Regions from separate parts of the Rhizobium sp. CB3171 genome, predicted to be linked through region 2. Evidence: riboswitches for the same ligand, from Rfam matches in the RefSeq annotation. Region 2 holds a riboswitch; the other holds the start of a gene.

Region 1 (15,637 bases), on a different replicon from region 2:
CACCCGAACGCTGCCAAGCTCTGGATGGAATTCCTCTATTCCGACGAAGGCCAGATCGGCTGGCTGAAGGGCTATTGCCACCCGATCCGCTTCAACGACCTGGCGAAGAACAAGAAGGTTCCGCAGGAACTTCTCGACAAGCTGCCGCCGGCAGCAGCCTATGAAAAGGCCGTTTTCCCGACGCTCGATGAACAGGCTGCCGGCAAGACCGCCATCACTACCAAGTGGGATTCTGTCGTCGGTTCGAACGTACAGTAATTTCAGCTAATATGACCTCCCCGCTTCGGCGGGGAGGTTTTCCTTTTTTGACGCCGCGGAATGGGCCAATCATGAGCATCGTCACGACATCAACGATCAGTACCGCCCCCATGATCAATAAGCGCGTGGTTGTCGATTGGCTGGGCATTGCGCCCTTCCTGATCTTCGCGCTTCTGTTTCTCATACTCCCAACGATCTATCTGGTCGCAGGTGCGTTTCTGACGCCCGACGGCAGCCTAACGTTGAAGAACATCGGCGATCTTTTCACAAAATCCATCTTGGACTCGTACTGGATCAGCATCAGAGTGTCTGTCGCCTCGGCGCTCGGCGGCGCACTAATCGGCTTTTATCTGGCCTGGGCCCTGGTCATGGGTGGACTTCCGGCCTGGGTGCGCCATGCCTTCCTGACTTTTTCCGGCGTCGCTTCAAATTTCGCCGGTGTGCCTCTGGCTTTTGCATTCATCGCCACGATCGGTCGCCTGGGCCTCGTCACGCTGCTGCTGAAAAACTGGCTTGGCTTCGACATTTTTCATGCAGGCTTCAATCTCTACAGCTTCGTCGGCCTGACGATCACCTACATGTACTTCCAGATTCCGCTGATGGTTCTGATCATCACGCCAGCCCTGGACGGTATGAAGAAGGAATGGCGCGAGGCGGCCTCGATCCTTGGGGCGACCAATGGGCAGTATTGGCTGATGGTGGCACTCCCCATCCTGTGGCCGAGCCTGCTTGGCACGACGCTGCTGCTGTTCGCCAATGCCTTCGGCGCCATTGCGACCGCAATCGCCCTGACTGGCAGCTCGCTGAACATCATACCGATCCAGCTCTATGCCCAGATCCGCGGCGACGTGCTGCACAACGCCAACCTCGGCTATGCGATGGCTCTCGGCATGATCGTCATCACCGGCATTTCCAACGTCATCTACATCATCATGCGCATGCGCGCAGAACGGTGGCAGAAATGAAGCTGCAAAAATTCTTCGCCTGGATCGCGGTCGTCATCGGCGCCTTCTATTTCATCGTTCCGCTTATCGGCACGCTGGAATTCTCGCTGCGCATGCGCCGCGATGCCTATAGTTTCGATGCCTATGCATCGGTCTTTTCCGATGCGCACTTCCTTTATGCGTTCGGCTATTCCATGCTCATGGCCGCGCTGACCATTGTCGTCGGCATGCTGCTCGTTGTCCCGACGGCCTATTGGGTGCGGCTTCGCTTGCCACAGTTACGCCCGGTCGTCGAATTCATTACGCTGATGCCGCTGGTCATTCCTGCGATCGTGATCGTCTTCGGCTACCTGCGTCTCTACAATTCATCGTCGATCCTGCCGCTGACGGGCTTCGAGCAATCGACGAACTTTCTGCTCGTCTGCTCCTATATTGTCTTGGCGCTCCCCTATATGTATCGTTCGGTGGATACGGCGATGCGCACGATCGATGTAGGTACCCTGACGGAAGCCGCAGAAAGCCTCGGCGCGAAGTGGACCACCATCATGTTCCGCTGCATTTTTCCCAATGTCATGAGCGGCGTTCTGTCTGGTGCCTTCATCACGCTGGCGATCGTCATGGGCGAATTCACCATGGCTTCGCTGCTCAATCGTCCGGCCTTCGGCCCCTATATGCAGCTCGTCGGCGCCAATCAGGCCTATCAGTCTTCGGCGCTGGCGATCATCGCACTCGCTGTAACCTGGCTCAGCATGGGCCTTCTCCAGCTCGTTTCCCGTTTCTCCAGATCCGCTCCGATTAAGGCGTGAGGCTTCACACCATGGCTTTTCTCGAACTTACCAACATCAAGAAGTCCTTCGGCGAAACCAAGGTCGTCCATGACTTCACCATGCATATCGAGAAAGGAGAATTCGTCTCCTTCCTCGGACCGTCCGGCTGCGGCAAGACGACCGTTCTGCGCATGATCGCCGGTTTCGAAACGCCGACCGCCGGCATGCTGACGATCAACGGCAAAGATCAGCGTCCCCTGAAGCCGAACCAGCGCAACATCGGCATGGTGTTCCAGGCTTACGCACTGTTTCCGAACATGACCGTGCATGACAACGTCGCCTTCGGCCTCAAGGTCGCCGGCGTTGCCAAGCCTGACATCGACAAGCGCGTCAAGGAAATGCTCGGCCTGATCAAGCTTGATCATCTTGCCGGTCGTTATCCGTTCCAAATGTCCGGCGGCCAGCAGCAGCGCGTGGCGCTCGCCCGCGCTATCGCCGTCAAGCCGCAGGTCCTCCTGCTCGACGAACCGCTCTCGGCGCTTGATGCCAAGATCCGCGTATCGCTGCGTGAAGAAATTCGCGCCATCCAGCAGCAGCTCGGCATCACCACCGTTTTCGTGACGCATGACCAGGAAGAAGCTCTGTCGATCTCCGATCGCATCGTCGTCATGAACGCCGGCCGCGCCGACCAGATCGGCACGCCCTTCGAAATCTACAACACGCCGGCCACCCGCTTCGTCGCCTCCTTCGTCGGCACGCTGAACCTCATCGAAGGCAAGGTCGTCGATCCGGACAGCAACCGCATCATGATCGGCGATCAGGGTGTGACACTGAAGCAGTCGGTCACCGCCTACAAGCCCGGCGACACCGTATCGCTGGCGCTGCGCCCAGAAGCCGGCTCGCTGGCAGAATCGGCCAAGGGCGACACTGCTCTGACCGGCGAAGTCTCCTCGGCCCACTTCCTGGGTTCGGTGATCCGCACGCGCATGAATGTCGGCGGCAACACCATTTCCTTCGACATGTTCAACAGCCCCGGAATGATGCCTCCAAGCGTCGGCGAGAAAGTCACGCTACGCTTCGCCTCGTCCGATCTGCTGGTCATCCAGGATTGATAAGCAGCGCAATTGGACAGATTTTTCGCAAGCGCCGGGCAAATCGCCCGGCGTTTTTCTTTGATTTCTGTTGCACCGCAATTATAGTCCAGGCGTTCTCAGGGCGGGGTGCAATTCCCCACCGGCGGTATGGAGGCTGATCTCCGAGCCCGCGAGCGCCTTCCGGTTTGCCGGAAGAGTCAGCAGATCCGGTGAGAGGCCGGAGCCGACGGTATAGTCCGGATGGAAGAGAGCAAGCCGGGTCGACGGCTCCTTCGCGCAAGGGGCTTCTGCGGCCTTGCGTGTTCGCCCAAGGGATATTGAGTTAAACCCTTGAAAGGCAGAGTTCATGACCATTTCCATTTTTACGCAGCCGGGCCGCATAGCGTTGATCCGGGCCCGCTGGCATGCCGATATCGTCGATCAGTGCGTCGATTCCTTCATCGCCGAATGGCAGAAGACCGAAGGCGCCTCCCCCATCGACATTTTCGATGTACCCGGCGCCCTGGAAATCCCGCTGCATGCGCAGACGCTCGCCCGCAACGGCCGCTATAGCGCGATCATCGCAACCGCTTTCGTCGTCGACGGCGGCATCTATCGCCACGACTTCGTTGCCGACACCGTTCTCGATGCGATGATGCGCGTGCAATTGGATACCGGCGTTCCGATTCTTTCGACCGTGCTGACGCCGCATCATTTCCAGGAGACGGAAGCGCATATTCATTTCTTCAAGCAGCATTTCGTCATCAAGGGTCAGGAAGTGGCAAACGCCTGCCGACAGATCCTCAGCGAACGCGCCAAGCTGCTGCCATCGGTGACTGTCTGAGTTAAGATGGTGGAGGCGGCAAAGGCCCGCCTTCATTCCTCCGGCAAGGAGCATCGCATGACCGTCCTGCGAATTGTCCCCAATCTGCATGCGGCCGATCCCGCCAGCGCTCGCGCCTTCTATGGCGACCTGCTCGGCTTGGATATCGTTATGGACCACGGCTGGATCATCACCTTTGCCTCGAAGGCGCAGACTGTGCCGCAGATCAGCATAGCCAGCGAAGGCGGCTCAGGCACGACCGTGCCCGATCTTTCGATTGAGGTCGACGACGTCGATCACGTCTATCAACGCGCCCGGTCGATGCAGCTCGACATCGTCTACGATCTGAACGACGAACCCTGGGGAGTCCGGCGTTTCTACGTCCGCGATCCCTTCGGCAAGATCGTGAATATTCTGTCCCATCGATAGGCCGTTCATCCCAAATCGACGTTGAAGGTCACCCGCTCCGCCGACCATAAAGTCTCGGAATAGGTAATGGGCGCACCATCGTTATCGACATCCACTTTGAGAACGACCAATACCGGTGTTGACTTCGGCTGCCGCAACAACCGCGCCTCCTCGGCATTCGGCATGCGCGCCTCGATCTCGGTCGATAGGCGCACATAGTCGTGGACGCCGTAGCTCGCGAGTGCTGCGGTAATGGTCTGATATTGCAGCCTCGCCTTGTCGAAATCCGGAAATCGGTCAGCCGGATAGTAGGTGTCGCCAAGTTCGACGGGCACCCCATCCGCCGTCATGACACCGCGGCGATGGATGACCGGCGCGCCAAGCGCAAGCCTCAGCCGCGCCGCGACAAGCTCGGATGCCGGGACGACCTCGTGGATCAATAATTCGCCGCCAGGCTCGAAACCTTGCTCGATCAAATTCTGGGAGAACCGCGTCTTCTTCGAGAGCCTATAGTCGAGAGCCCCTCTGTGAACGAAGGTCCCTCGCCCCTGCTCCGCGCGCACCAATCCCCGCTGCTCCAAATGGCCGAGCGCCTGGCGGACAGTGAAACGGCTAACACCGAAACGTTGCATGAGTTCAGGTTCGGTCGGCAATTTGGCGCCCGGAGCAAAGGTCCCGGTGGCGATATCCGCCGCCAGGATTTCGCCGATCTGATGCCAGAGAGCACTGCCGCTCTTGCGATCGATCGTTTCCATATCAGATGCGCTTTTCGAGCCGGAACAGGAGCTTGTATTCAGCAGGATAGCTCAGCGCGTCGAGAATGCTCGGATAATATTTGCGATCCTTCGATCCGCTGACGAAGCCGCTATAGCCGAAACGCCGAACGGAAACATCGAAGCCGGCGGCTGCGAAGGCATCGATATAGTCCTGCGGAGAGCGATCCTGCACCGGCGCATTGCTGTTGCCGCCGATCAGCTCGCGCCACTTCGGCCAAAGCGGCATTTCGTTGTGGCAACCGGTGACGGCGTAATAGACACCGCCATTGCGCATGACCTCGAACATCTGCTCGGCATGCCGCTTCAACTCCGGCAGCAGGTAAACGACCTCATAGCTGAATGCGACATCGAAGCTATCGGCAAAAGGCGAAAGATCGGTGGTGACTTGAAACTGCAGCGGCATGTTGCCCTTGGCCGCCACAGCCGCCGCAACCGATTCCGAAGCAATGTCGATGCCGACGCCGCGACAGAACGGCCGCATCGCGTGAAGCAGCCGCAGAAAGCCGCCGCGATTGCAGCCAAAATCCAGCACGGTTTTCGACGAAAAATCCCGCTCCGGCACGCTCTCGATGAAATGCCGCCAATAGGGGCTGTGCGACTCTGCCATCGCGATGTCGCCATTCGGTTGGAGAAGCTCATCCAAGTGCATCATGCCGGCGTTTAGGGTAGGGGATCACCCCTCCTCATGCAAATGCGCCAGGAACACTTCCGCTGGCGTTTTGTAGCCGAGGCATTTCCGCGGCTGGTCGTTGAGATGGCGGGCAAGGTGGATCAAGTCGCGCTGAGAGACGGCTGCAAGATCAGTATCGCCTGGCATGAAGCGACGAATGCGCTTGTTGGCATTTTCGACGGCTCCCTTCTGCCAGGGTGCACTGGGATCGCAGAACCAGCTGCGCGCGCCAATCCCATCTTCCAAAGCCCTGAATCCGGCAAACTCGGTGCCGCGGTCGAAGGTGAAGCTCTGGCGTGCGAAGGCTGGCAAAGGAGAGAATGTTGCGATGATCTTGTCCATGATCGGACGGGAGTGTCGGCTTTGGTTCTTGATCATCACGGTGTAGCGGCTTTTGCGCTCGACCAATGAGGTGAGGTTGGCATGACCGAGCTCGCGTTCGAAGATCAAAAGGTCGCCTTCCCAGTGACCGAACCTCGTCCGATTGCCAATAAAATCAGGTCGTTGCGATATCCGATGACTGGCGGGAAACACGCTATTTCGTGGCTTTCTGGAGCCACGGGGGCGGCGCTTGCGGCGCGCCTCCGGCAGATAGCGATAAAGCCCCAGCCCGTAATCCTCCTTGCCGTAGATGAAGCGGTAGATCGTCTCCTTGCAAATGCGAACAAGGCTCAGGCCGTCCAACAGCAGACGGCCGGCGATTTGCTCCGGTGACCAGTAGGCCTCCAGCTTCTCAATCACCATACGACGCAGATGCGGATGGCGTCTAAGCTTTCGCAAGCGCCGTCGTCGCTCCTTGGCAATGTCATCGGCAACCGTCGAGAAGTAGCCGCTGTATTCGGGAAGCTCGCGGTCATGGAACGTGTTGCGCCTGATCTCACGATAGATGGTCGAGCGGTGACGACCGAGCTGGCGGGCCATCTCGTTGATCGGCACCTTGCGCTCGACAAGATGATGAAGGCGACGACGATCGGCGAGGGTCAATTGCTGATAGCATCGGGACATGCCAAAATCTCCAAAGTGAAGCCATTGAAATCATTGGCATGTCGCACTTGGAAATAGAATGTACCGGTTCGGTATGCCAAGTTGCATAAGTGGTCGCTGCATTTGCCATGATGCGCTCGCTGTTGGTGTTGACTGAGCGAGTGATAGCGCACCTCTGTGACAGGCACATGAATTCGTCCGGACGACTGGATCATTTGAGGGCTAATCGCTGGACAAATAAAAAGAGGGCCCTGCCAAAGCAGAGCCCTCTTCAATATGCCAAATGCCGACGCCTACGCGCGAATGGCCCGATCGTTTGCGTCGAAGCGATGCATATGTCTGGTCTCCGGCGTCGCATAGACCGTTTCGTCCGGCTCATATTTGTGTTCACCGAAAAGACGCGCGGTCAGAAGGCCGGTTTGGTTGGATTCGAGATAGATGATCGTATCGGCGCCGAGATGTTCGACATGGATGACCTTGGCGGCCCAGGTGCCGTGGTCGCGCGACAAAGTGATATGCTCCGGACGGATGCCGATGGTCTTGGCACCGCTCTGCTCGAGCTTCTCCGCCGGAATGAAGTTCATCTGCGGCGAACCGATGAAGCCGGCGACGAAGATGTTCGCGGGCCGGTTATAGAGCTCCATCGGCGAACCGATCTGCTCGATCGCGCCGGCGTTCATCACTACGATCTTGTCGGCCAGCGTCATGGCTTCGACCTGATCGTGGGTGACATAGATCATCGTTGCCTTCAGGCTGCGATGCAGGCGGGCGATTTCAAGCCGGGTCTGAACGCGCAATGCCGCATCGAGGTTCGACAGCGGCTCGTCGAACAGAAAGAGCTCCGGTTCGCGCACGATGGCGCGGCCAATGGCGACGCGCTGACGTTGGCCGCCGGAGAGTTCGGCGGGACGACGGGCGAGATAGGGGGCGAGAGAAAGCATGCTCGACGCCTTTTCCACACGACCTTCGATCTCATCCTTGGCGGTGCCAGCCTGCTTCAGGCCGAGGCCCATATTGTCCTTCACCGTCAGATGCGGATAGAGCGCATAGGACTGGAACACCATGGAAATGCCGCGCTTGGCAGGCGGCGTAACCGTCACATCCTTGCCATTGATCAAAACCGCGCCCGAGGTTACGTCCTCCAGGCCGGCGATGCTGCGCAAAAGAGTCGACTTACCGCAACCGGAAGGGCCGACGAAGATGACGAACTCGCCATCCTTCACCTCGAGGTCGATGCCCTTCAGCACATCATGCGTACCATAGGCCTTGCGGATAGATTTCAGTTGAAGCGATCCCACAGTCTCTTATCCCTTACAAATAAACGGGCTTGCCGGTGCGCACGCTCTCGTCGGCGGCGAGGCAGATGCGCAGCGATTGAACAGCGTCGGCCATATGGCGGCTAAGGTCGATATCCTCGCGGATGGCCTTCAGCATGAAGGCCTGTTCGCGATCGCACAGCTCCTGGTGACCCGGCTCTCCGTCCATGCGCAGATTCTGATCGGGACGGATGAACTTGCCGTTCGGACCGGTCTCGGCCGTATGCAGCCGGATGACGGAGGTCTTGGTGTGTGTGTCGATGTCGTCCGACTTGGCGTTGGGGTCCATGACGATCGAGACCGCGCCATTCGGCGACATCACATCCTTCACGAAGAAAGCCGTTTCGGAAATCATCGGCCCCCAGCCGGCCTCGTACCAGCCGACCGAACCATCTTCGTAGATCACCTGCAGATGGCCGTAATTGTACATATCCGGCGCGATCTCGTCCGACATGCGCAGACCCATGCCGCGCACCTCGACCGGCTTTGCGTCGGTGATCTGGCACATGACATCGACATAGTGCACGCCGCAATCGACGATCGGAGACGTGGTGCGCATCAGCGCCTTATGCGTCTCCCAGGTCGGTCCGCTCGACTGTTGGTTCAGGTTCATGCGGAAGACATAAGGACCGCCGAGCTTGCGCGCTTCGGCAATCAACCGCATCCAAGACGGATGGTGGCGCAGGATATAGCCGATCACCAACTTGCGGCCAGCTTTCTTAGCCGCGGCCACAACGCGCTCCGCATCTTCAACGGTCGTCGCCAGCGGCTTTTCCACGAATACGTCGCAGCCGGCCTCGAAAGCCATGACGGCATAATCCGCGTGGCTGTCTGAATAGGTGTTGATCGAGCAGAGATCGGGCTTCAGCTCTCTCAGCGCCGTTTCGAAATCCGGATGGATTGTGTAACCCTGCAGCTCATCAGCCAGCTTCGGCTTCGAGCGATTGACGAGGCCAACAATCTCGAAACCGGGATTGTTGTGGTAGGCAAGCGCATGGCTGCGGCCCATATTGCCAAGGCCGGCGACCAACACGCGGATCGGCTTATGAGATGAGCTCACTTGACTGCTCCGGATGTAATGCCGCGAATGAGTTGGCGTGAGAAGAGGACGTAGAGGATGAGGATGGGCAGGATGGCGAGCGTCAGCGCCGCCAGGACTGCGTTCCAGTTGGTAACGAATTGGCCGATGAAGATTTGCGAGCCCAGCGTCACCGTCTTGGTCGCCTCGCTCGGCGCTAGGATCAGCGGGAACCACAGGTCATTCCAGATCGGGATCATGGTGAAGACGGCGACCGTCGCCATGGCCGGACGAACCAACGGGAGCACAAGACGGAAGAAGATCGCGTATTCGCTGAGCCCATCGATGCGACCGGCATTCTTCAAGTCATCCGAGACGGTCCGCATGAATTCCGAAAGGATGAATATGGCAAGCGGCAGGCCCTGCGCCGTGTAGACGAGGATCAGCGAGGTCAGCGTATTGACCAAGCCGGCGGCGACCATGCCCTGCAGGATGGCGACCGTACCGAGGCGGATCGGGATCATGATGCCGATCGCAAGATAAAGCCCCATGATCATATTGCCGCGAAAGCGGTATTCCGATAGCGCGAAGGCGGCCATGGCGCCGAACAGCAGGGTCAAGACGATCGAGACGATCGTCACGATGAAGCTGTTCTCGAAATAGGTCAGGAAGTCCCCCTGCTTTAGAACGGTCTGATAACCGATCAGACTAAAGCTGGATGGCGTTGGGATGCTCAGGGGCGCGCGGAAGATCGAGGCGCGGTCCTTGAAGGAATTGATGATCGTCAGAAACACCGGAAAGATGGCAAGCAACGTGTAGGCGATCAACGCCAGATGCACGAGGCCGGAGCGGACAAGGGAAGTGCGTGCCTTGGACATCGTCGCCTCTCCTCAGAACTGGTAGCGGCGGATGCGCCGCTGGACGATGAAAAGATAGAATGAGACGCCGGCGAGAATGATCAGGAACATTACCGTCGCGATGGTCGCGCCCATCGAGCGGTCGCCGAGCTGTAGCTGGAAGCCGAAGAAGACGCGGTAGAGCAACGTGCCAAGAATATCGGTGGAACCATCCGGCCCCGCCAGCGCGCCCTGCACGGTGTAGACAAGGTCGAAAGCGTTGAAATTGCCGACGAAGGTCAGGATCGAGATGATGCCGATCGCCGGCAGCACCAGTGGCAGCTTGATCTTCCAGAACTGGCTCCAACCGGTGATGCCATCGCACTCGGCCGCCTCGATCACCTCTTCAGGGATGTTCAGTAGCGCGGCATAGATCAGCATCATCGGGATGCCGACATATTGCCAGACCGAGATCAGCGCGACGGTGACGAGAGCCGTGCCCGGCTTGCCGAGCCAGGGAGCAAAGAACGACTTAAGGCCGACCATGCCCATCAAATCGGGCGCCACACCCCAGAGCGGCGACAGAATAAGCTTCCAGATGAAACCGACGATGACGAAGGAAAGCAGCGTCGGCAGAAACATGGCGGTGCGATAGAAGGCGACGAACCGCAGCTTCGGCAGCGACAGCAGCGCCGCAAGCGCGACACCGATCGGGTTCTGCACGCACATGTGGATGGCAAAGAAGATCAAATTGTTGCGCAGCGCATTCCAGAAATCATGCGACCAGCGATCATCCCCGAACAACACTTTGAAATTGTTGAGACCCACGAAGGTCGATTGGTTGTCGACGACGTTGTACAGCGACAGCCGCAATGTCTCGATCAGAGGCAGGATCATCACCGCCGTGTAGACGATGAAGGCCGGAAGAAGGAAAACGAAGATATGCCAACGCTTCTGGCGCTTGATCGGGACCGCATCAAAAGCGGCTGCTATACTGGCTTTGCTCATGGCTTTCTGCCTGCTTTTATTGGCTACGCATCGGGACGGCAGCGCAAATGTTCAATTCGCCCGCTGTTCCGGCTCTCCGGCCAAACATGGAGAAACAATATCGGGCGCGGCTCGATGTGGTGTCGCGACAGCCGCGGGTCCGGCGGCTCATATCGGCATACAAATAATGAAGGCGCGTCATGCACTTACCCATCAAAAGCGGGAAAGCAGCAACCGATGACCTCTGTCCTTCTATCCGCAGGCACCGGCGGTAGAACAAGGTGAGGAGCACGAGGCCCCTCACCCGACTTACGTCAAAGCAGGCTTACTTTGCCGGCTTGTACCACTTATCGAGGCCGGCCTGCAGCTTCTTGGCAGCAGCGTCCGGCGCGTCCGTGCCGTTGATCACGTTGGCGGATTCCGTCCAGGTTTCGTTTTCCAGGTTCGGCGTGCCGCGCGACAGGATCTGGTACGTCGAACGAACCGTCGACTTGTGATTGTCACGCCAGGAAACGAATTCCTGAGCGAGCGGATCGGTCATCTTCACCGGATGCGAGTTCAGGCTGAAGAAGCCCGGGAGCGCGTTGGCGTAGATGTTGGCGAACTCGTCCGAGGCGACCCAGCTCAAGAACTTCTTGGCCTCTTCCGCATGCTTGCTCTTGGCATTCAGACCGACGCCGATATCCGGATGGTCGGAGATGTAAGCCGTGTCGCCAGCCTTTGCGACCGGCGGCGGGAAGGCACCCATCTTGAACTGAGCCTGCGTGTTGAACAGCGCGATTTCCCACGAACCGGCCGGGTAGATGGCAGCCTTGCCGAGCGTAAAGAGGTTCTGGCTGTCAGAATAGCTCTGGGCTTCGAAGCCGTCGCCGAGGTAAGGCTTCCACTTGGCGAGTTCCTTGTAAGGATCGACCCACGGAGCATCCGTCAGCTTTTCCTTGCCGGAAATCAGAGCCAGGCGGCCGTCTTCGCCCTTCCAGTAGTTCGGGCCGATGTTCTGATAGCCCATGGTTGCAGCTTCCCACAGATCCTTTGTGCCCATGGCCATCGGAATGTAGGTGCCGTCAGCCTTGAGCTTGTCCAGCACTGCGAAGAATTCGTCGCGGGTCGCCGGAACCTTGAGGCCGAGCTTGTCGAAGGCATCCTTGTTGTAGATGAAGCCGTGGATGACCGAAGCCATCGGCACGCAGAAGGTCGACTTGCCGTCGTCCGTGGTCCAGGCAGCCTTGGCGACCGGCGAGAAGTTATCCATACCCTTCAGCGATGTCAGGTCGGACAACTGCTTCTTATTGAAGAGGTCCAGCGAAGCGTCGAACGGACGGCAAGTGATGATGTCGCCGGCGGAACCAGCTTCAAGCTTGGCGTTCAGCGATGCGTTGTACTCGGTCGGAGCCGTCGGCGAGAAGACGATCTTGATGCCAGGATTCTTGGCTTCGAATGCCGGGATGATCTTTTCCTGCCAAATCTGCAGGTCGTCGTTGCGCCAGCTTTCAACCGTCAGCGTCACGTCCGCCGCATGCGCGAAGCCAACCGAGGTCAGCAGGCTGGATGCGAGGAGTAAGCCTTTCAGAACATTGTTTTTCATTTCCCTCTCCTGTTTAAGCGCCCGGAATAAGGCACCGTTCTCGATCTGAAAATCCGTTGGCATATCCGAGGAAACAGCCAACGCTCCACAAGGACCGCCAACATTGCCGGCCCCAAATGCACAAGGGCGCAAGGCACTGTGCCTGATCGGCCCGATCAATCGTGACCCGCCGGACGACCGGACAAGGACACAAGAAACTCAACACACGGGAAATTCGTGACGAACGCCGTCGCGCAGACCCTGTTTGATCTACGCGGCTCCTGACAACGGCAGAGGTCCGCCACCTTCTGCTTGGCGTTCCGGCTATTGTTATTCTGCCGGTTCTGCCGATGCCTGTTCGAACTGTTCCCTTGCAAGAATTAAGGCCAAAAAAATACCAATTGTCCAGCCGAAATTTAACTTTTCTGAGTCGGAAAAACCGATAAAAAATTTTATCGATATTTTTCAATATGATACAGAAACACAAAAAGCGACGCATTGCCTATTGGTAAATGGTATTTTTTTGGTATTGTAGGAAAAAATGGGGAACGGGTGGTTATCCGGAGGGTGTGATGACGGAGTTTGCGATCGGTATCGACGGCGGGGGAACAAGCTGCCGCGCTGCTGTGACAGACAGGCTGGGTAAAGTCCTCGGTAACGGCAAGGCGGGGGCAGCCAATATCCTTTCCGATCTCGAAAACTCTTTGGTCAACATCGTCGCATCCGCCCGAGAAGCCCTCAGCGACGCCGGACTCGATCCGGAGTTGGTCCATGCACTGCCCGCCGTTGTCGGCACGGCCGGCGCCAACGTCGGTGACTATGGCAAGCGCATCGAAAAAGCGCTGCCCTTTGCAAACAGCCATGTCGTCACCGACGCGACGATAGCGCTTCAGGGTGCGCTCGGCGATGCCGATGGAATAATCGGCGCATTCGGCACCGGTTCCGTCTACAATGCTCGACGCGACGGCAAGATTTGGGGCATCGGTGGCTGGGGCTTTGTCGTTGGCGACCAGGCCAGTGGTGCGCGTCTCGGCCGCGATCTGCTGGAGCGCTCACTTCTGGCGCACGACAAGGTGCAGCCACCCTCGCCAATCACCGAAAAGATCATGGCTGAATTCGGCGGCGATCCCGAACGCATCGTCGAATTCGCGCATGCTTCCAAACCGAAAGATTTTGCGCGTTACGCGCCGATGGTCTTTGAACATGCCGAAAGGGAGGATGTGGTCGCTGTCGGCATCGTCAAGACAGCGGTGAACGCTATCGCCGAAAGCCTCGACACGCTGCTCTGGCCCGAGTGCCCGGCGATCTGCCTACTGGGTGGTCTCTCGAAGGCATATCATCCCCGGCTCGCTTCGCGACACAAGGCGCTTCTCATGGAACCGAAAGGCGACGTATTGCGCGGCGCGGTCGAACTGGCGGCCAAGCTCCTGCAAAAAGACATGGGGAGCACGCCATGACCGAGGATTTAAGCCATATCTTCTCGCCGGAACGCCTTCTCGTCGGCGGCACCGGCCCGCTTTATGTCAAGCTGCGCCGCACGCTCGAAGACGCCGTCAAGGTTGGCACGCTGAAACATGGCGATGCCTTGCCGCCGGAGCGCGATATAGCCGAATATGCAGCCGTCAGCCGCGTGACGGTACGCAAGGCGATCGACGATCTCGTGGCGGAGGGCATCCTTGTCCGTCGCCATGGCTCCGGCACTTTCGTCGCCAAGCCGGTCTCCAAGGTCGAACAGCGCCTGTCGCAGCTAACGTCCTTCACTGAAGACATGGCACGGCGGGGCATGACAGCACGCTCCGAATGGCTGCATAAGGGCGTGCACACCCCCTCGCCAGATGAAATGATGATCCTCGGCCTTGCCGCCGGCACCAAGGTTTCTCGCCTCAGCCGTCTGCGCATCGCCGACGACCAGCCGCTGGCCATCGAACATGCCAGCGTCTCCGGCGAGTTCCTGCCGGACCCATCCACAGTGACCGCGTCGCTTTATGCCGAGCTCGAAAAGCGCCAGGTCCGCCCGGTCCGTGCCGTCCAACGTATCTCCGCGACCAACATGAAAGAGGCCGACGCCGGCCTGCTAGGCGTTCCCGTCGGGGCTGCAGGCCTGTCGATCGAACGCATCTCCTACCTCGGCTCCGGTCGCGCCGTGGAATTTACCCGCTCGCTCTATCGAGGAGACGCTTATGACTTTGTTGCGGAGCTGACGATCGGAGCGACGTAGGGTTGAGTTAACGAGCATCCCTCACTCGCTTTTTCCACTCCACCGTCAAATCAGATCATCATGCCGCGTCATCCACTGCGGTATCGCGGCTTTCCGGCACATAGTTGAGCACCGGTCCCAGCCAGCGCTCCATCTCCGCAACGGGCATGCCCTTGCGGGCCGCATAGTCTTCCACCTGATCTCGCTCGACCTTGGCTACACCGAAATAATAGGAGTCGGGATGGCCGATATAGAGTCCGGAGACGGAGGAACCGGGCCACATGGCGTAGCTTTCGGTGAGCTTCACACCGGTTGCAGCTTCCGCATCGAGCAGACGGAACAGAGTTTCTTTTTCGGTGTGGTCGGGCTGGGCAGGATAGCCCGGCGCAGGGCGGATGCCGGCATAGGCCTCCGCCAGCAGCTCGTCGCCGTCGAGGTTTTCATCCTTGGCATAGCCCCAGAACTCGCGCCGCACCCGCTCATGCATCCGTTCGGCAAAAGCCTCGGCGAAGCGATCGGCGAGCGCCTTAACGAGGATCGAAGAATAATCGTCATTGGCGCGCTCAAAACGCTCGGCGATGGCGATTTCCTCGATCCCGGCCGTGACGACGAAACCGCCGACATAGTCGCCGATGCCACTCGAAACGGGCGCTACGAAATCCGATAGCGCCACGTTCGGGCGGCCATCCCGCTTCGACAATTGCTGGCGCAGTGTGTAGAAGGTCGCGAGTTCGTCGGTGCGGCCCTCATCGGTGAACAATCTGATATCATCGCCGACCGTGCCTGCCGGCCAGAAGCCTACAACGGCGCGCGGGCGGAACCAGTTCTCCGCGATGATCTTTTCGAGCATGGCCTGTGCATCGGCATAAAGCTGCTGCGCCGCCTCACCCTGTTTCTCGTCTTCGAGGATGGCCGGGAAACGGCCCTTCAACTCCCAGGTCTGGAAGAACGGCGTCCAGTCGATGTATGTGGCAAGCTCTGCCAGATCGTAATTCTCGAACACCTTCGTGCCGAAG
Region 2 (15,637 bases):
TGCGGATCGGCGGACAGGATTGTAACGCCTCGCCGTCGGGCGCCCACACGGGCGATGTTTCCGCGGACATGCTGGCCGATCTCGGAGCGACCTGTGTGATCCTCGGCCATTCGGAGCGTCGGGCAAACCATGGTGAGACCAGCGCTCTCGTCGCCGCAAAAGCGGCGGCGGCTTACCGCGCCGGACTGACGGCCATCGTCTGCGTCGGCGAAACGGGCGATGAGAGGACCAGCGGCATGACGCTTGCGGTCGTCGAAAGCCAGCTTTCGGCGTCCGTTCCGGACAGTGCTTGCGCTGCCAACACCGTTATCGCCTACGAGCCGGTATGGGCGATTGGAACCGGCCGCGTTCCGACGGAGGCCGAGATCGCCGAAGTTCACGCCGCCCTGCGCGGAGCCCTGATCAAGCGATTTGGCGCTGACGGCAATGAGATACGGCTCCTTTACGGTGGTTCCGTGAAGCCATCGAACGCGGCCTCGCTATTTGCCATTGCCGGTGTCGACGGCGCGCTTATCGGGGGAGCCTCGCTGAAGGCAGCGGATTTTTCAGCGATACTTCGCGCTGTTCCTTGAAGGCCAGGCCGATGGTTGTTGGACCGCCGACGGGACGGCCTTGAAGATTTATTTTGCTAAGCGCCGTTTGCCAGGAAGCACGGCGGTGGACCGGGAGAAATCCGAATGAACCGCTTCGAAAACAAGACCGTCGTCATCACTGGAGCCAGCCGGGGTATTGGTGCCGCCATCGCACGGCGCTTTGCGAAAGAGGGCGCAAATCTCGTCGTTTCCGCCAATGAGGAGTCGGTGCACTCCGTCGCTGAAGAGATCAAGAAGAATGGCGGCAAAGCGATCTCCTTCGTCGGCGACGTCACGGATAAGGCAAGCGTGAAGGCCCTTTACGATGCTGCGGAAGATACCTTCGGTACTGTCGATGTCTCGATCCAGAATGCCGGCGTCATTACAATCGCGCGGATTGAAGACATGACCGAAGGCGAGTGGGACAAGGTCATGGCAGTCAACACCAAGGGTGTTTTCCTGTGCGCACAGGAAGCGATCCTGCGCATGCGCAAACACGGCCGCGGCGGACGCATCATCAATACCGCATCGGGACAGGCACGAGACGGCTTCATTTATACGCCGCACTATGCCGCCTCGAAGATGGGAGTGGTCGGGATCACTCAGAGCCTCGCAAAGGAAGTCGCCACCGAAAATATAACCGTCAATGCGTTCTGCCCGGGCATCATCGAGACGGACATGTGGGCCTATAATGATCAGGCCTGGGGTAAGCTCCTTGGCAACTACGGTCCGGGCGAGTTGATGAAGGAGTGGGTCGCAGGCATTCCGATGAAGCGCGCCGGTTCCGGCGAAGACGTCGCCGGTCTCGTCACCTTCCTCGCGAGCGATGATGCGGCCTACATCACAGGTCAGACGATCAATGTCGACGGCGGTCTCATCATGTCCTGAGTTCCGTCAGGCATGAGAAAACAATCTGTTCACCGGTTGTGTCGCAGAAAAGACAGTGAGAGGAAAACTGCCCTCTTGCGGGAGGCCATATCGATCGCCTATCTTATCAGCGTTCTCAGGGCGGGGTGAAACTCCCCACCGGCGGTATCGAGGAAACTCGGAGCCCGCGAGCGCTTCCGCAAATTGCGGAGGGTCAGCAGACCCGGTGAGAGGCCGGGGCCGACGGTTAAAGTCCGGATGGAAGAGAGCAACCGTGCGAGCACCACCAGTGTTGTGGTGTGTCCGCAGGCTTGTTCGCCCAAGGGATAAACAGTGACTTCGAAAGAGGTCTTGGATGCCGCAAAAGCGGCTAACCCTTGAAAGGCAAAGTGCATGGCAATTTCCAAAATCGAAGACGCAATCGCGGCGATTTCACGCGGCGAGATCGTTGTTGTTGTTGATGACCAGGATCGAGAAAACGAGGGCGACCTTGTGATTGCGTCCGATGCCGTAACGCCTGCGGCAATTACCTTCATGATGAATCATGCGCGCGGTCTGATCTGTGTGGCCGTGGAAGGTGAAAGGCTGGATGAGCTCGACATTCCCCTGATGGTTCCACGCAATACCGAGGTTCTGAAGACCGCCTTCACAGTGTCCGTCGACTATATTCCCGAAACGACGACAGGGATTTCTGCAGCCGATCGCGCCGCGACGGTTCGTGCCCTCGTTACGCGGGGCACGCAGCCGGACGACTTTGCCCGCCCGGGGCATATTTTCCCGCTGCGCGCTCACCCGGCTGGCGTGCTTGGACGTCCCGGCCATACCGAGGCAGCCGTCGATCTCGCAAAGCTTGCCGGACGCTCCGGATCTGGCGTGATTTGCGAAGTCGCCAATGACGACGGCACCATGGCTCGCCTTCCCGATCTTGAGAAGTTTGCCGAGCGGCACGGCCTGCTCCTGGTGACGATTGAAGATCTGATCGCTTATCTGGCGCATCAGCGCGATCTGGCGACACCGGAAATGTCGGCCGCCTAATCGTTCAAACTAGATGCCAACATGGCGCGTTCTGTTGCAAAAGATTGTTGTGTCTGCGATTGGCGGAGGCACCTTTCTAGACAAGAGCTCTCGCAATCCGCTCGCAACAATCGCGCCTTTGCTTTCGCTATAGATCGGTGTCCGGCCTCTCTTCCAGCTCCTCATCGGCAATGGAACTGACCAGCGCCACGACGCGGCTGCGGACACGCGGGGGAAGCAGCAGAACGTCCTCGATGAGGCGACGGCCTTCCGCGGTGGAGATATAGGCGATGCGGTCATCGACCTCGGTCACGATTTGCGGGTCCGCTGCGCCTTCGGGATCTGGAAGGCCCTCGAAGAATTTGGCGACGGGGACCCGGAGCCGTTTGGCGACCTCGTAGAGCATGGATGCACTGACACGGTTCCTGCCGTTTTCGTATTTCTGCACCTGCTGGAAACTGACGCCAATGCCGGCGCCAAGGTCGCCGAGCGATACATTCGATTGTATCCGGCGAATACGGATCTGTTGTCCGACATGCAGATCGACGGGATGCGCGGACTGGATTTCAATGTTCGGCTGCTTGCTTTGCTGTCTTCTCGCCGATCGGACTTGTGCGGCGGCTGTACGACGATTCATGATCGACACCCCGAATGGAGAGTTTCATGCGGTACGCCCCCGCTGAAAACTCGCTCAACCCACTGATCGGGGAGTGCAAACCGTGCTAGACGGCCCTATGGCCTTTAGCTCCGAGGAACCTGGACATACGCCACAGGCTCCCCGACCCAAAAGGTCAAGGAGTGTGGTGCCGTACCGGCCGACACCAACCGCTAGCAGGGGTTTGCAGCCCCAAGGCAGCGCGTACTGCCTCGCAGAAAAAGATAGTGGAATTCAGTTTGCTTCGCAACCGAATTCTATACAAGATTCAATGGCTTCACCTTGGAAACACGCGGTACTTCGCAGAGCAGCAGATCCGCGCTTTGCAGATACTATGACGTGCTGAGCTATTCGAAGCGCGATAAGGAAACCTACCATTTGCGACGATGCGCTCGCGACACCCCGCCGTGGCTCCTGTGCTCCTTCGTGGACGGAACTTCCTGCGTCCAAGCGACCGCTCGTGCAACAACGCCGCCCGCCGGCGCCCCCTTCCTTCTCAAAGACTAAAACAGCGGCCATCCGATCTCACGGTCGTGGAGATTGACCCAGATGTGGTTCTGGCGTTCCTTGATCATGTCGAAGGCGAACGTGGCAATGCGGCCCGATCACAAGACGTCCCTTTGCAACGACCCGATCGTTCTTTCGCCACCTTGAGTACAAGGCACCGGCATGTCTTGAGCACGCATTGCGGATACGGCCGTTGCCCATGTACCGCTGGTGATCGACGAGGTGCATAACATTCTCGCTGGAACATATCGCGAGCAACGCATCGTCCTCAATACATTGTGCTTTCTGAGCAACCGCCTTCAGATCTCGCTCGTCTGCTTCGGGGTGAATGACGCTCGTGAGGCCATCGGCGGCGATGTGCAATTGGCGCGCCGCTTCGAACAGCTCACGTTGAGCCGTTGGGCTGCAAACGAGCAGTTTGAAATCTTAGTCGCCTTGATACTGCGTAACACACCACTGCGTTACCCGTCCGTTTTAACTGCAAAATCATTGCGACGGATACTGCAGATTAGCGAGGGTATTACTGCCAACATCTTCCACATGATCAACTCCCTGGCCATCGAGGCAATCGAAACCGGAACAGAGCGAATTACCGATGAAGCCATTGAGAAGTGGGAGCCGGAATTTGATGCCGAAGCAGCATTTGCCTGAGATGGAGATATCCGCCCGGCAATTGCCCGTAAGGCTGGCTCCCTGCCCCGATGAACTTCTGTCCTCGTGGATCATTCGGCATGCCGCTTTCTACGCCATCCCTCCTTTGGCCATGCTTCGGTACTGCCTTCCCGAGGTGCGTTCATTGCGCACGGCCGATCTAGATCTCACCGAAGGTCAGATCATCCAAATAGCCCGAATGTTCTGGATCGATCCCGCCACGGCCCGCGGCATGACTTTCTCGAATATTTTGCAATCGTTACGGCGGCTAATTGCCAGCCAGCCTCGGCAATTATGTTGCGGCTGTCGCCGGACTGTCCACAGGTCGGACATCGTTCTTCGCAGCCAATTTCTCGGCTGGCGGATCACCTGCCAGCTTTGTGGGAATCTCCTTCACAGCATTGGCGCGAATAACCGCCCTTCTCCCTTCAGTCGCTATCACCGTGCCGCGCTGATAGGAGAGCGGATACTCGACGACGAGGCCGAGCATGGTATCAAAAACTGGGTGTCGCCAAGTGAGATCGCCCGCCTGTTGCTGATGCGGCGTATTCCACGTTTTTCCCCGATCATTACGAACCATCACGCTATAGAGTGCTCGGCGCAATCATTCCCGATCTCGATGACGTCCTAAAGATGGAAGCTGCCGAACTTCCGACCCCAGCAAGTCCAATCTTGTCACTGCACTTGCGGCCCGCTCTTTTAGCTGGCGTGGCCATAGTCCAGCGTGCCGGACCGGAGATGCTTTATATGCTGCGTGGCCATATGATGGGTGAGAACAAAACCCGCTTCGGCAACGCTATCGAAGAGATGGTGGACTGCGCGCGTCAGTCGCGGATGGCTTCGCAGTTGCATTTAATCTGAGATTTTCGGCTCATGGAATCTCCAATAAACTGCCAACTACAAAAGAAACGGTCGCATTCTCACGTTTAAATGCTAAACGACACCGTCTGAGGATCAGGTCGCACTCGGCTCCACGCTGAAGGGGGCCGGTGCTGTCCTCTGCTGCCTGGGGACGCATTCTCTACGAAATGTGACCCTGATGCAGAAAAGCCTGCCGCTGATTGCATGGGCAATGCAGAGTTCGGGCGTTGACCGGCTTATTCTTCTTTCCGCATGGCGTCGGCGAGACCGCCCGCACGGCTTCTTTGTTCGCCCGTTTCCTTTACAGGACTATTGTCTCGTCCGTCTATAACGACAAGGCGACGTCGGAGGTCGCGCTTGCCACAGCCAACCTGAAATGGAGCGGCATCTATCCGGTGATCCTGACAAATGGACCGCTGAGTCAAGCTGTCGATGTGCGACCGATGTCCTCGGTGCAGAAAGTATCGGGTCTTCCCAAAGTCTCACGTGCCGATGTCGCACGTGCCATGCTGGATGCCGCAGAAAACGAAAAGACAACTGGCCAGCGTCTTCTGGTAACTGCTTCCGGTACAGTCCGATGAGACTTGGTCTTTGAGGGAGGGTCCAATGAATATTTCACCAACCAGTCAAACGCGCGTCGCGACCGGCACGATTGTTGGAACGTTGATTTGTATCCTGGTCGCAGTTGTTGTCGACTCCTTCAGCTTCGAAGGTATGACTGAAGCTCAGATCAGGACGTCTTTCAGAAATGACATTCTGATCCCATTGGCTCTCGGCGGTGGTTTTTTCTATCTACTTTTGAGCAAAATGCGGGCGCTTGCGATAGCGCACCGCGAGCTCCAACGGATCGCGTCCACCGACAGCTTGACAGCTGTGTTGAACCGCGGCGCATTTTCGATGCTGGTCGAGGCTTACTTCCAAGATGTCAAACGCAACACCCTTCCTCGTGAGGGCGCTCTTTTGCTGGTGGATGCCGACTACTTCAAAAAGATCAACGATTCGTACGGCCATCAGGCCGGCGACGCGGTACTTAAACGCATCGCCGGTTCGATACGTACGTCGGTTCGGGACAATGACCTTGTCGTACGTGTGGGGGGAGAGGAGTTTGGCGTATTCCTTCCTGGGGTCTCACTGGAGATAGCCGCAGGAATTGCCGAACGTATCCGCTCAGGTGTTCACAAATTGCCGGTCGAGGAAGGTGGTGAACATCTCTCCGTGAGCGTTGGGGGTGCCCTCTTCACAAGCATCACAACCTACGATCACCTTTATGCACAGGCTGACCAAAACCTCTATGCCGCTAAAGCTGCCGGCCGCAACCAGGTCGTGGTTGCTACTTTACCGGAGGCATCATAGGGCACTGTAGATCCTAGCTTTGGGTGGCAGAGGTCTTGGAAGGAAGCTTAGCGTCAGCCGTTTCAAGGTGGCTATCGGCGCCCTGTCTGTATCGCCGCAACTGTTAAGATGACGCTTTCCATCTCGGCCCTGCGGCCGGTCGGTGACATTGCAATTCCTTGATAATCTGGGGCAGTCGGGCTCTCTTAGAGCCAAAATTTAGTTAGACTAAAAACTAGTTTCCGCCACCAAGATGGTTCCAATTCCCTGGTGTCCGGCGTCTGGAGAACTGTGGTTGCCTGCCGACCAAGCTGCTGCCGATTGGAATCGCCACCGACTGAACCGTCCGAAAACGGCATAAAGAAACTGAACGCACCTCCCATCGAAACGCGAGGTATCGAAGTATCTTCCTTCCTAACTCCCATCGATTTTCTCCAGAAATAAGATCGTTAGCACTCTGTCCGTTAGTTGCTGCATTGAATGTCAGCAGGCGATACGATTTCTAGGTCTGGCGGGCAGGCACGCTCACGATTAGACCGTCCAGATTCTTTGACAACGTGAGTTGGCATGAAAGGCGGGATGCTGGTTTGACATCCAACGCGAAATTCAACATTTCGGCTTCAATCGAATTTGCGGGCCCGACGCGTTCTACCCATTCGCCATCGATGTAGACGTGGCAGGTGGCGCACGCGCACGCTCCACCGCACTCGGCAACAACACCTGCAACGGAGTTGCGAATAGCATTCTCCATTACGGTCGAGCCCGGCTCTGCCTCCAATTCAAAACGCGCGCCATCGAACGCGATGATGGTTAGCTTCAACATCCAATCATCCAGCTGCCAATAATCGTTTCATTGTCTTCTAAAAATCGCCGGTCTTTCCCGCTATTTGATCTCTGGCGCTCACACATTTCTTTGGCGTCCATGAATCGGCGATCCGCCTCAGCTGATAACGGGATCGATTGTGTGTCCTCAGAAGTTGACCAACGTTCACGCATTTGCTTTTGCGTAGGCGTCGAGGACGAGTCCGTGGAAGTGGTGGACGGCGTGTTCGGATTTGCCTGAGCCTTGCGGATCGTTGACGATGCGGCCCTGGGTAAAGGCGGGGGTGTTCATGCCCTTCTGGACGCTTTCGACGATGGCAATGTCTTCGGCCTGCAGCACCTCGTCGAGATATTTGATCGTCTGGAGCTCCATCTCGTTGGGCTCCGGCGTCTCCAGGAAGAAGTCGTAGGTCTCGAGCGTCCGGTCGGGGCCGGCGGGGATGATGTTGAGCACGATCATCGAGGAGCGGCCGGGATAGCGCATCAGGCAGGTGTTCGGCCACAGCCACCAGACCGCATGCGTTTTGACGGTGGCGTTCGAGACGTCATAAGCACTGTTTGACGAAGTGCCGGCATCGGCCATGTGGCTGGAATAGATGCCGTGCGTCGTCACCTTGTAGGTGTCCATGTCGACGAGGGTGCAGAAGTCCTTGTGCGCTGTCGGGCAGTGATAGCATTCGAGGAAGTTGTCGACGACATTCTTCCAGTTCGACTTGATGTCATAGGTGAGGCGATGACCGAAGGTCAGCTTGTCGATATCGGGTGCCCAATGGCGGATTTCCGTCTCCAGATCGCCGGTCTGCGAGCTGAGCGAGGCGGCTTGCGGATCGAGGTTGACATAGATGAAGCCGCAGAACTCTTCGACCTGGACCTGGTCGAGGCAGATCTCCTTGGGATCAAAGTCTTCGAGGTTTTCCGTATAGGGGGCACGCACGAGCTGCCCGTCGAGCTTGTAGGTCCAGGCGTGATAGGGACACATGATCTTGTTCGAGACGCCTTCACCAATCAGAAGCGCGTGGGCCCGGTGCTTGCAGACATTGTAGAAGGCACGCAGCACGCCGTCGCGATCACGAACGACGGCGATCGGCTGGCCGGCGATCTCGACGGTCACATAGGCGCCCGGCGCGCGCAGCTTCTCGACATGACAGACCCATTGCCAGCTCTTGGCAAGGATTGCCTGCAGGTCGGCGCCATACCAGCGCGGATCGGTGTAGGCCACGGCATTCAGCGACAGCGAGCGCGAGGCGTTGGGCGAATAACCCTTTGCGATGGCGGCGAATTCGTCCTTCGAAGGCAACAAGCTCATGATCAGTCCTCCCGAGGCCGGGACGACAGGTTCATCCCTTCAACTGTTCACAGCTTGCTGCCAACCCAACGCCGCCACTATGCGCCGTCCGCCATCGGCTTAACATAATTCGCCACCATCCCCTGACCCTTCTCACGGCGTCTTCACCGACTTCCGGTGCATCGGCCAGGCACGAAAAGGGTTCACGGCCGCCGCTCAGCAAAGCGAGGAAATGATGACAAATCTGATGTGATGATTGGAGTGGTTCGGAATGGATTCGGCAACGTCGCGCATCGGCTCGTTGCCGGTTGGCAAGAGTGATCGCGGGCTGTCATGTTGCGACCCACCGCAATGTCTAACTTGAATTTAATGAGAGTTCCGGCCGTGCGCTTTCAGCCAGACGATTCTGCGCGGAAGGCCGCCAAGTGTCGGCGTGCAAGGACTTGAGATCCGCGTCAGGGATCGGCGATAAATTGATCGCCTGCCCGGAACTGGCCAGAGAACGGCCATAAGAAATGGCATCGTCGACAACGCCCTGCCTTATCGACATTTGTCTGCGCACCGGTTCCCAAGAGCGATGGGCTGTTCAACAAATTCGCTCAGCAAGACAGGTAGCTAAGTCTGGACCGCTCGATCCGCAAAATATCAGTCCGCGGCCGTCAGCTTTTGATCGGTAAGAAGTTTGGCGCGCGTCCTTTCAGGTATCGGCATGCTCTTTCTATCCTGCAGACTGAAAAATACGTCGACCACATCGCAGGACGCAACGACCTCATTCGTATCGGTATTCGTCATTTCGAGCCCAAAGTTCACTGACTTCGTACCGATGCGCGTTATCTTGGAGCTTATCGCCAATACCGTGCCGGCCAGGACTTCAGATCGAAAATCAATCTTGAGGGTCGCAGTCACCGGAACGCTTCCTTGGTTCGAGGCGCCGTACTTGCTCCAGAATACAAATATCGCATCATCAAAGATGGCCGCATAATTGCGGACATTGAGATGGCCGAAATGATCGCACATCCATTGATGGGCGATCGCGGTCGTCAAACGGTTTTCAATGGACATTGTCTACGCCTTCTCCATGCATGAGGTATTGCGGACGCCCAGAGCAATTCCAGGAAAAGTGCGAAGCGGTTTTCCGTCCGTAATGCGTAAAAACAAAAGGGTAGAGCGGGAAAGCGATTCTGTGAAACGATGAACCGCTCTAGTGCCAAATGAGCGTCCTATGCAGCGGCCAAGCGTTCGACCTGGGCGCATTGGTGGCGTCTTCCTTTCCGCATTTCGTTCGGTGCAAAGCCTTGATGGCTTCGATACGTCTTGGAAAAATGGGATGACGAGACGAACCCGCAAGCAACCGCCACTTCCACTATCGGCATGGCCGTCTGCCTTAACAGTGAGTTCGCATGCTCCAGCCTGAGCCGGATATAGTAGCGAGCTGGACCACAGCCAAACTCCTGACGGAAGAGCCTTTCCGTTTGCCGGCGCGACATCCGGATGCCTTCCGCGATGGCTTCAATCGGCAACGGCTCGGCTATGTTTCGCTCCATCAGCCGGATTGCATCGCGTAGATTGGTATTCTGCACGCCCTGGGGCCTGGCGAAAGGAAGTCGCTGGCGATCGGAACGGTCGCGCATGAAGGTCACTAGCGCCTGCTGGCATATTTCCCCGGAAATCTCGTTGCCGACGTCCTCAGCAACAATGTGAAGCATCATCTCCAGAGAGGCGATTCCTCCGGCGCAAGTATAGATGCCGTCATCGACTTCGAAGATCTGAGAAGTGGGGTGTACGTCCGGAAATTGCTCCGCAAACCCCGGCAGGTTCTCCCAGTGTATCGTGCACTGTTTGCCCTGGAGAATGCCGGCACTTGCAAGCAGATGGGCGCCGGTGCAAACCGCACCTATTGCTATCCGCCTCCTGCGCAACTCGCGCAGCCAGCTCGCCAGTCCACGATCAGAATTGTGCTGTACATTACGCCCCGTGCAAATGATGGCCATCCGGAGATCCTGCCAATTCTCCGATTCACGTCTTACTTGTGCAAGGGAAAAGCCCACATCGACGGAAAGTCCGCAGCTTGCGCGGACCGGACGACCATCCAAGGAGACGAACTGCCATTCATAGACGTCACGACCTAACGACTGATTGGCGAGGCGCAGCACTTCCAGCGCGGACGTAAACGCCAGCATTGTAAATTCGGGAACAAGATAGAAAACATAGACGTACTTTCTTTCCGATCTCACATCAGGCTCCCGGATTGCAGGTGTCAAACGATGCATTTTGTCGAATTCAAAGGCCAAGCGCTTTTCGCCGCGCGGCGGCAAACGCCTGCACGAGGCGATCGGCGACGAGCGCGAGAATGGCCATTGCTGCTCCCGCCGCGACTCCAAGACCCACATCGCCTTGACCCAATGCGAGATAGATCTGCTGACCAAGATCCGTGGTGCCGATGAGGGCGGCAATCACCAACATGGAAAAGGCGTAGAGGATTGTCTGATTGAGCCCTAGAAGGATCGTGGGGGCGGAGTACGGTATGCGGACCTCCCATAGGGCCTGCCATTCGCTGGCGCCGGATGCCACGGCCGCCTCCAGCAGGTCTTCGGGTATCGATGTCAGCCCGTGTCGGGTATAGCGAATCATTGGTACGATTGCATAAGCGCAAATCGCCAAGAAGGCCGAGAACTCGCCGATCTGGAAGAACATGAGGACCGGGATCAGGAAGACGAAGAGCGGTATAGTCTGCAGGAAATCGCATATTGGCCGAAAGATACTCCACGCGGTTTCGCTGAGAGCACAGACGATGCCGATCGAGCCACCAATCACGACGCAGACGACAACCGACGCGGTGCACAGATAGATCGACAGCAAGGCTGGTGCCCAAAGGCCAGAAACAAGGATTGCGACCACCATCAGGACCGAAAAGGTCGCAAGCTTGGGCCCGCCGGCGAACCAACCGAGAGCGCCGAGGCCAACGAGAACGAACGGCCATGGCAGGTTAATGATCCCAACCACAACAACCCCCGCGGCAATCAGGAGACACAGGCCCAGCACGATACGGTTCCAGGCCGAAAGCGCCGCAGCAATCAAGCCGAACGCCACAAAAACCCAGGCGCTCATGGCATTGGTCCACTGGAATCCCCAGGTGAATGGCAAGACGGCCTCGTCCAAGCCCACGCGCAGCGGCAAGAGGACGTAGAACATGGCGCCGTTCTTCAACCTTTCCAATATCGCGCCGTTGGCGGCAGTAAAGTTGCCGAGCTTGACGTCGATATAGGCTGTGGTCCCTTTGAACGCCGCGTAGTGATCCGGTCCCGGGAGGACGGAGGATTGCACCATTGCTGCAATTGCGGAGATTGCGGCGATGCCAAGGGCGACGCGCCAGGAATAACGCCGTCCGTCATGGGCGAACGTGCTGCTCATGCGGTCCGCGAGAATGGCGAAAATCACGATCACAACGCCGGCAATCAAGCTTTGGCCGAACGCCGCCTTACGCATGGTCAAAAGCACTTCCCAACCGATATCATTGAAGCCGCCGATCACCGCCGCGATGATAACCATAGAGAGTGCGGCCATGATGGTCTGGTTCACGCCGACCATGATCTGGCGGGAGGCGGACGGGATTTCGATGAGGAAGAGCTGTTGAAATCGTGTGGCACCGGTCATGACCGCTGCCTCTTTGATATCCGGCTCCACCCGCTGAAGCGCGAGCATCATGTTTCGAGCCATTGGTGGCGCCGCATAGATGACCGAAGCGATCAATCCGACGACTGGACCAAAACCGAAGAGCAGCAAAAGGGGTGTCAGATATGCAAAGGTCGGGACTGTCTGCATGACGTCGAGCATGGTCCCTATGGGGCGATTTATCACCCGGATTTCGTTAGCGAGCAGGCCAATGGCCATGCCGACGATGATCGCCAGCGGCACAGAGACGAAAACCAGCGCCAGGGTGTTCATGCTGGCAATCCAGTAGCCGCTGAGTAGCACAAACCCAAGACCGCCGAGCACTAGAAGGGTCATCCGCCAGCCTCCTATGTACCAACCGAGGGCGGTCAGGAGACCGATCGTCAGACTGTAGGGCGAATGCACCAGAAGTATGTTGGCCCAGACCATCGGATAGGAGAGAATCCACGAGATAAATCTGGCGGCAGGTTTCAGAAATTCGAAAAGCGACGTCAGCCCATTGCCCAGCCATGACGTCACCGGCAGCGTAAACGCGTCCGGCCAGATGCTTATCCAATCCTGGTAAGGCGACAGCAGCAGGCAAATCGCTCCGATCAGCACCGTCACCATTGCAGCCCAGAACGCAGGTGTGAGACGAGCCATGGAACTTCTTCCGCTGTTGCGTTCGTCGGTCGAAAAGGGGCTGGCGCCTGACGCCCTTTTGGGTGTGTCAACGACCGTCACGAGCGTTCCACCTGTAGTGCACTGGCCAATTGACCAGGATGGACAACGCCTGCCATCTTGCCGTCGCGGCCCCAGACAGGAACGGGCTGATAGAGCGCCATGCAAGACGCCAGAGCGTCGTCGATCGTCATGTCCGTGTCGATCTTCGGATCGTCGGGCATGTTTGGCAGGATCTCCGGCAAGTTCATCATCGAGCTTACGTGAGAGTATCGACCTTTGGGAACGTCCCGCGTAAATTCGCGCACGTAGTCGTCGACGGGATTGACGATGATCTCATCCGGCGTACCGATTTGGACGACAATGCCATCCCGCATGATTGCGATGCGATCTGCGAGTTTGAGCGCTTCCGTGATGTCGTGGGTAATGAACACCGACGTCTTTTGCAGTCCCGCCTGTATTCGCAGAAACTCGTCCTGTAGCTGACGTCGGATCAGAGGGTCGAGTGCGGAATACGGCTCGTCGAGAAACCAGAGATCAGGATTGACGGCGAGCGCGCGAGCGATGCCAACGCGCTGCCTCTGACCACCCGACAATTCGCGCGGATACGCATCTTCGCGCCCCGCAAGACCCACTAGGTCGAGAACTTCGATCGCCCGAGCGCGACGCTGTCGACTGGCCAATCCCTGCATCTTGAGCGGAAAGCCGACATTTTCCGCCACTGTCATATGGGGAAACAGTCCGAAATGCTGAAAGACCATGCCCAGCTTGTTGCGCCGCAGCTCGATGAGCCGTTGCTTGCTGGCGGTCAGGATGTCCTCTCCGTTTATGAGGATCGATCCCACCGTCCCGGCGATGAGACGCGAGATGGCCCTTATCAACGTCGACTTACCCGATCCGGACAAGCCCATGATAACGAACACTTCACCCTCGGCAACGTCAAACGTTACGTCCTGGACGGCCGGAACCAGACCGCGTTCGCGCAGGAGCTTTGCTGCATCGCGCGCGTTCTTGCCTGTTTCAGCGAGCGCCCGCTTCAATTCCTCTCGGGCGTTCGCACCGTAGACTTGCCAAACTCCTTTGCAGGAGATGGCCGGAGATGTGATCGGCTTGGACATGGTCTTCAGCTCACTTTATGGCCGCAGTGACGATCGGCTTCCAGATCGAGGCGTTGGCTTTGACCCACTCGTCGGTGACGGTTTCGGTGGATTTACCATCGACATCGACGGCGCCCATCAGTGGCTGCTGCTGGTCCGTCGAAAGCGTGAAGGCCTTCAGGATCTCGTAGGCTGCGGGCCACTTCTGCTTGACGCCTGGCCATACCGTCTTGAAAACCCGGGTCGGGATGAAGTCACAGTCTCCCGTTACATCCTTGTTCGGGCCGTAGGACGGATCCGTGTAACACTCCGGTGTGCCTTTCGGCAGCTCGACAAATTTGAGATCATATTTGGCGACCGCCCAGTGAGGCATCCAGAACACTGCCAGCAGAGGCGTCTTGCGTTCGACCGAAGCCTTGAACTCAGCGACGAGGGCTCCCTCGGAGCCGGCCGGGATGGCCTTGAACGGAAGGCCAAGGGCCTTGATGCGATCGGCGCCCGGCGTTCCCCAGTCACCGGGATAGTCGACAAGGCGTCCTTTCGGCAAGGTTTCGGCAGTCGCGAAAATGGAAGCGCACTTCTTCAGAGCCTCCCAATTCGGCAGGCCGGGGCAAAGCTCGGCAACGTGCGGAGGATAGGCGAAACCTTCGCGCGCCGTCAGGCCGAGCGCACCGATGTCCTCGACCTTTCCGTCCTTGTTCATCTGCTTGTATTGCTCGGTTACGTTCGAACTCCAGACTTCCAGCGCAGCATCGAGCTGTCCCTCTGAAACTGCCTGCCACATATTCTGGTAGCCTGCCGTGACGTATTCGACCTTATATCCCGCCGCCTCGAGGATCTTGCCGGCAATATGAGTGGTGACTTGTTGGCCCGTCCACTCGTTGATGGCAAGCTTGATAGGCTCATCTTTCGCACCCAGCTCGACAGCATAGGCCGAGTTCGCACAAATGAGCGCCATGCTGCCTGCAAGTGCGATTTTCCAAAGTTGATGCATAAAATTCTCCCGTTTTTCCTTGTTCCCATCAAAAGTCTTGCACAACGCAGCGAGGCGATTAAACTAATTACGACGTCGATTTAACTTATTTGGACCATGTCAAACGAACAGCAACCTGCAGTTCATCTTCTGATCCTTGTCACGCCAAGCTTCAATCTGGCAGCGACGACGGCATTTATTGACCCCTTCCGGGCTGCGAATTACCTTGAGGGTGACACCCGTTTCAGATGGGTTTTAGCCTCCGCGGCAGGTGGCTCCTGTACAGCGAGCAATGGCTTGTCCGTCGACACGGAGAGCCTCAGAAACATTCAGAACAACGCCTTCGATATTGTTGTGATCTCGGCAAGTTGGACGCCGGAAACCGGTAAGACGCCGCCGCTCATGGCCGCGCTTCGGCGATGGTCCCGGGCGGGAAGCATTATCGGCGGATTGGATACTGGCGCGTTCATCATGGCCGATGCAGGTCTATTGAGCGGGCGTCGAGCCACCGTCCACTATGAGCACATCGATGCGCTGAAGGAGCTGCATGGTGATGTCGACGTCTCGGAGGATATCTTCGTCCGTGACGAAAAACGTTTCACCTGCTGCGGAGGAATAGCCTCCGCCGACGTCGCCCTTCACATCATTCGTGCCAGTTCGGGCGATGCC

What was found. A riboswitch is a leader RNA that binds a small molecule or an ion and turns the genes downstream of it on or off. The one in region 2 is predicted to bind FMN.
Region 1: another riboswitch for FMN. It lies ahead of QA648_RS09365 (6,7-dimethyl-8-ribityllumazine synthase); the one in region 2 lies ahead of ribB (3,4-dihydroxy-2-butanone-4-phosphate synthase).

The regions. Positions count from the first base shown of each region.
Region 1 covers NZ_CP121652.1:1,911,531-1,927,167, forward strand. Annotated here, with positions in the region: gene QA648_RS09345 (ABC transporter substrate-binding protein) at 1-258, shown strand, start outside; gene QA648_RS09350 (ABC transporter permease subunit) at 330-1,223, shown strand; gene QA648_RS09355 (ABC transporter permease) at 1,220-2,008, shown strand; gene QA648_RS09360 (ABC transporter ATP-binding protein) at 2,020-3,081, shown strand; FMN riboswitch at 3,172-3,319, shown strand; gene QA648_RS09365 (6,7-dimethyl-8-ribityllumazine synthase) at 3,410-3,886, shown strand; gene QA648_RS09370 (VOC family protein) at 3,944-4,294, shown strand; gene phnF (phosphonate metabolism transcriptional regulator PhnF) at 4,300-5,028, opposite strand; gene QA648_RS09380 (methyltransferase domain-containing protein) at 5,030-5,656, opposite strand; gene QA648_RS09385 (IS30 family transposase) at 5,723-6,724, opposite strand; gene QA648_RS09390 (ABC transporter ATP-binding protein) at 6,997-8,001, opposite strand; gene QA648_RS09395 (Gfo/Idh/MocA family oxidoreductase) at 8,015-9,028, opposite strand; gene QA648_RS09400 (carbohydrate ABC transporter permease) at 9,076-9,915, opposite strand; gene QA648_RS09405 (sugar ABC transporter permease) at 9,928-10,881, opposite strand; gene QA648_RS09410 (ABC transporter substrate-binding protein) at 11,186-12,445, opposite strand; gene QA648_RS09415 (hypothetical protein) at 12,690-12,959, shown strand; gene QA648_RS09420 (BadF/BadG/BcrA/BcrD ATPase family protein) at 12,997-13,881, shown strand; gene QA648_RS09425 (GntR family transcriptional regulator) at 13,878-14,642, shown strand; gene metH (methionine synthase) at 14,701-15,637, opposite strand, start outside.
Region 2 covers NZ_CP121653.1:506,974-522,610, reverse strand. Annotated here, with positions in the region: gene tpiA (triose-phosphate isomerase) at 1-572, shown strand, start outside; gene QA648_RS21685 (glucose 1-dehydrogenase) at 678-1,460, shown strand; FMN riboswitch at 1,568-1,713, shown strand; gene ribB (3,4-dihydroxy-2-butanone-4-phosphate synthase) at 1,833-2,474, shown strand; gene QA648_RS21675 (helix-turn-helix transcriptional regulator) at 2,602-3,090, opposite strand; partial or broken gene QA648_RS21670 (TniB family NTP-binding protein) at 3,823-4,266, shown strand; gene QA648_RS21665 (TniQ family protein) at 4,244-4,897, shown strand; gene QA648_RS21660 (hypothetical protein) at 4,900-5,127, shown strand; gene QA648_RS21655 (NAD(P)H-binding protein) at 5,355-5,708, shown strand; gene QA648_RS21650 (GGDEF domain-containing protein) at 5,734-6,480, shown strand; gene QA648_RS21645 (2Fe-2S iron-sulfur cluster-binding protein) at 6,962-7,282, opposite strand; gene QA648_RS21640 (ring-hydroxylating oxygenase subunit alpha) at 7,448-8,587, opposite strand; gene QA648_RS21635 (thioesterase family protein) at 9,212-9,610, opposite strand; gene QA648_RS21630 (GlxA family transcriptional regulator) at 9,787-10,857, opposite strand; gene QA648_RS21625 (ABC transporter permease subunit) at 10,847-12,880, opposite strand; gene QA648_RS21620 (betaine/proline/choline family ABC transporter ATP-binding protein) at 12,958-14,016, opposite strand; gene QA648_RS21615 (ABC transporter substrate-binding protein) at 14,027-14,989, opposite strand; gene QA648_RS21610 (GlxA family transcriptional regulator) at 15,086-15,637, shown strand, end outside.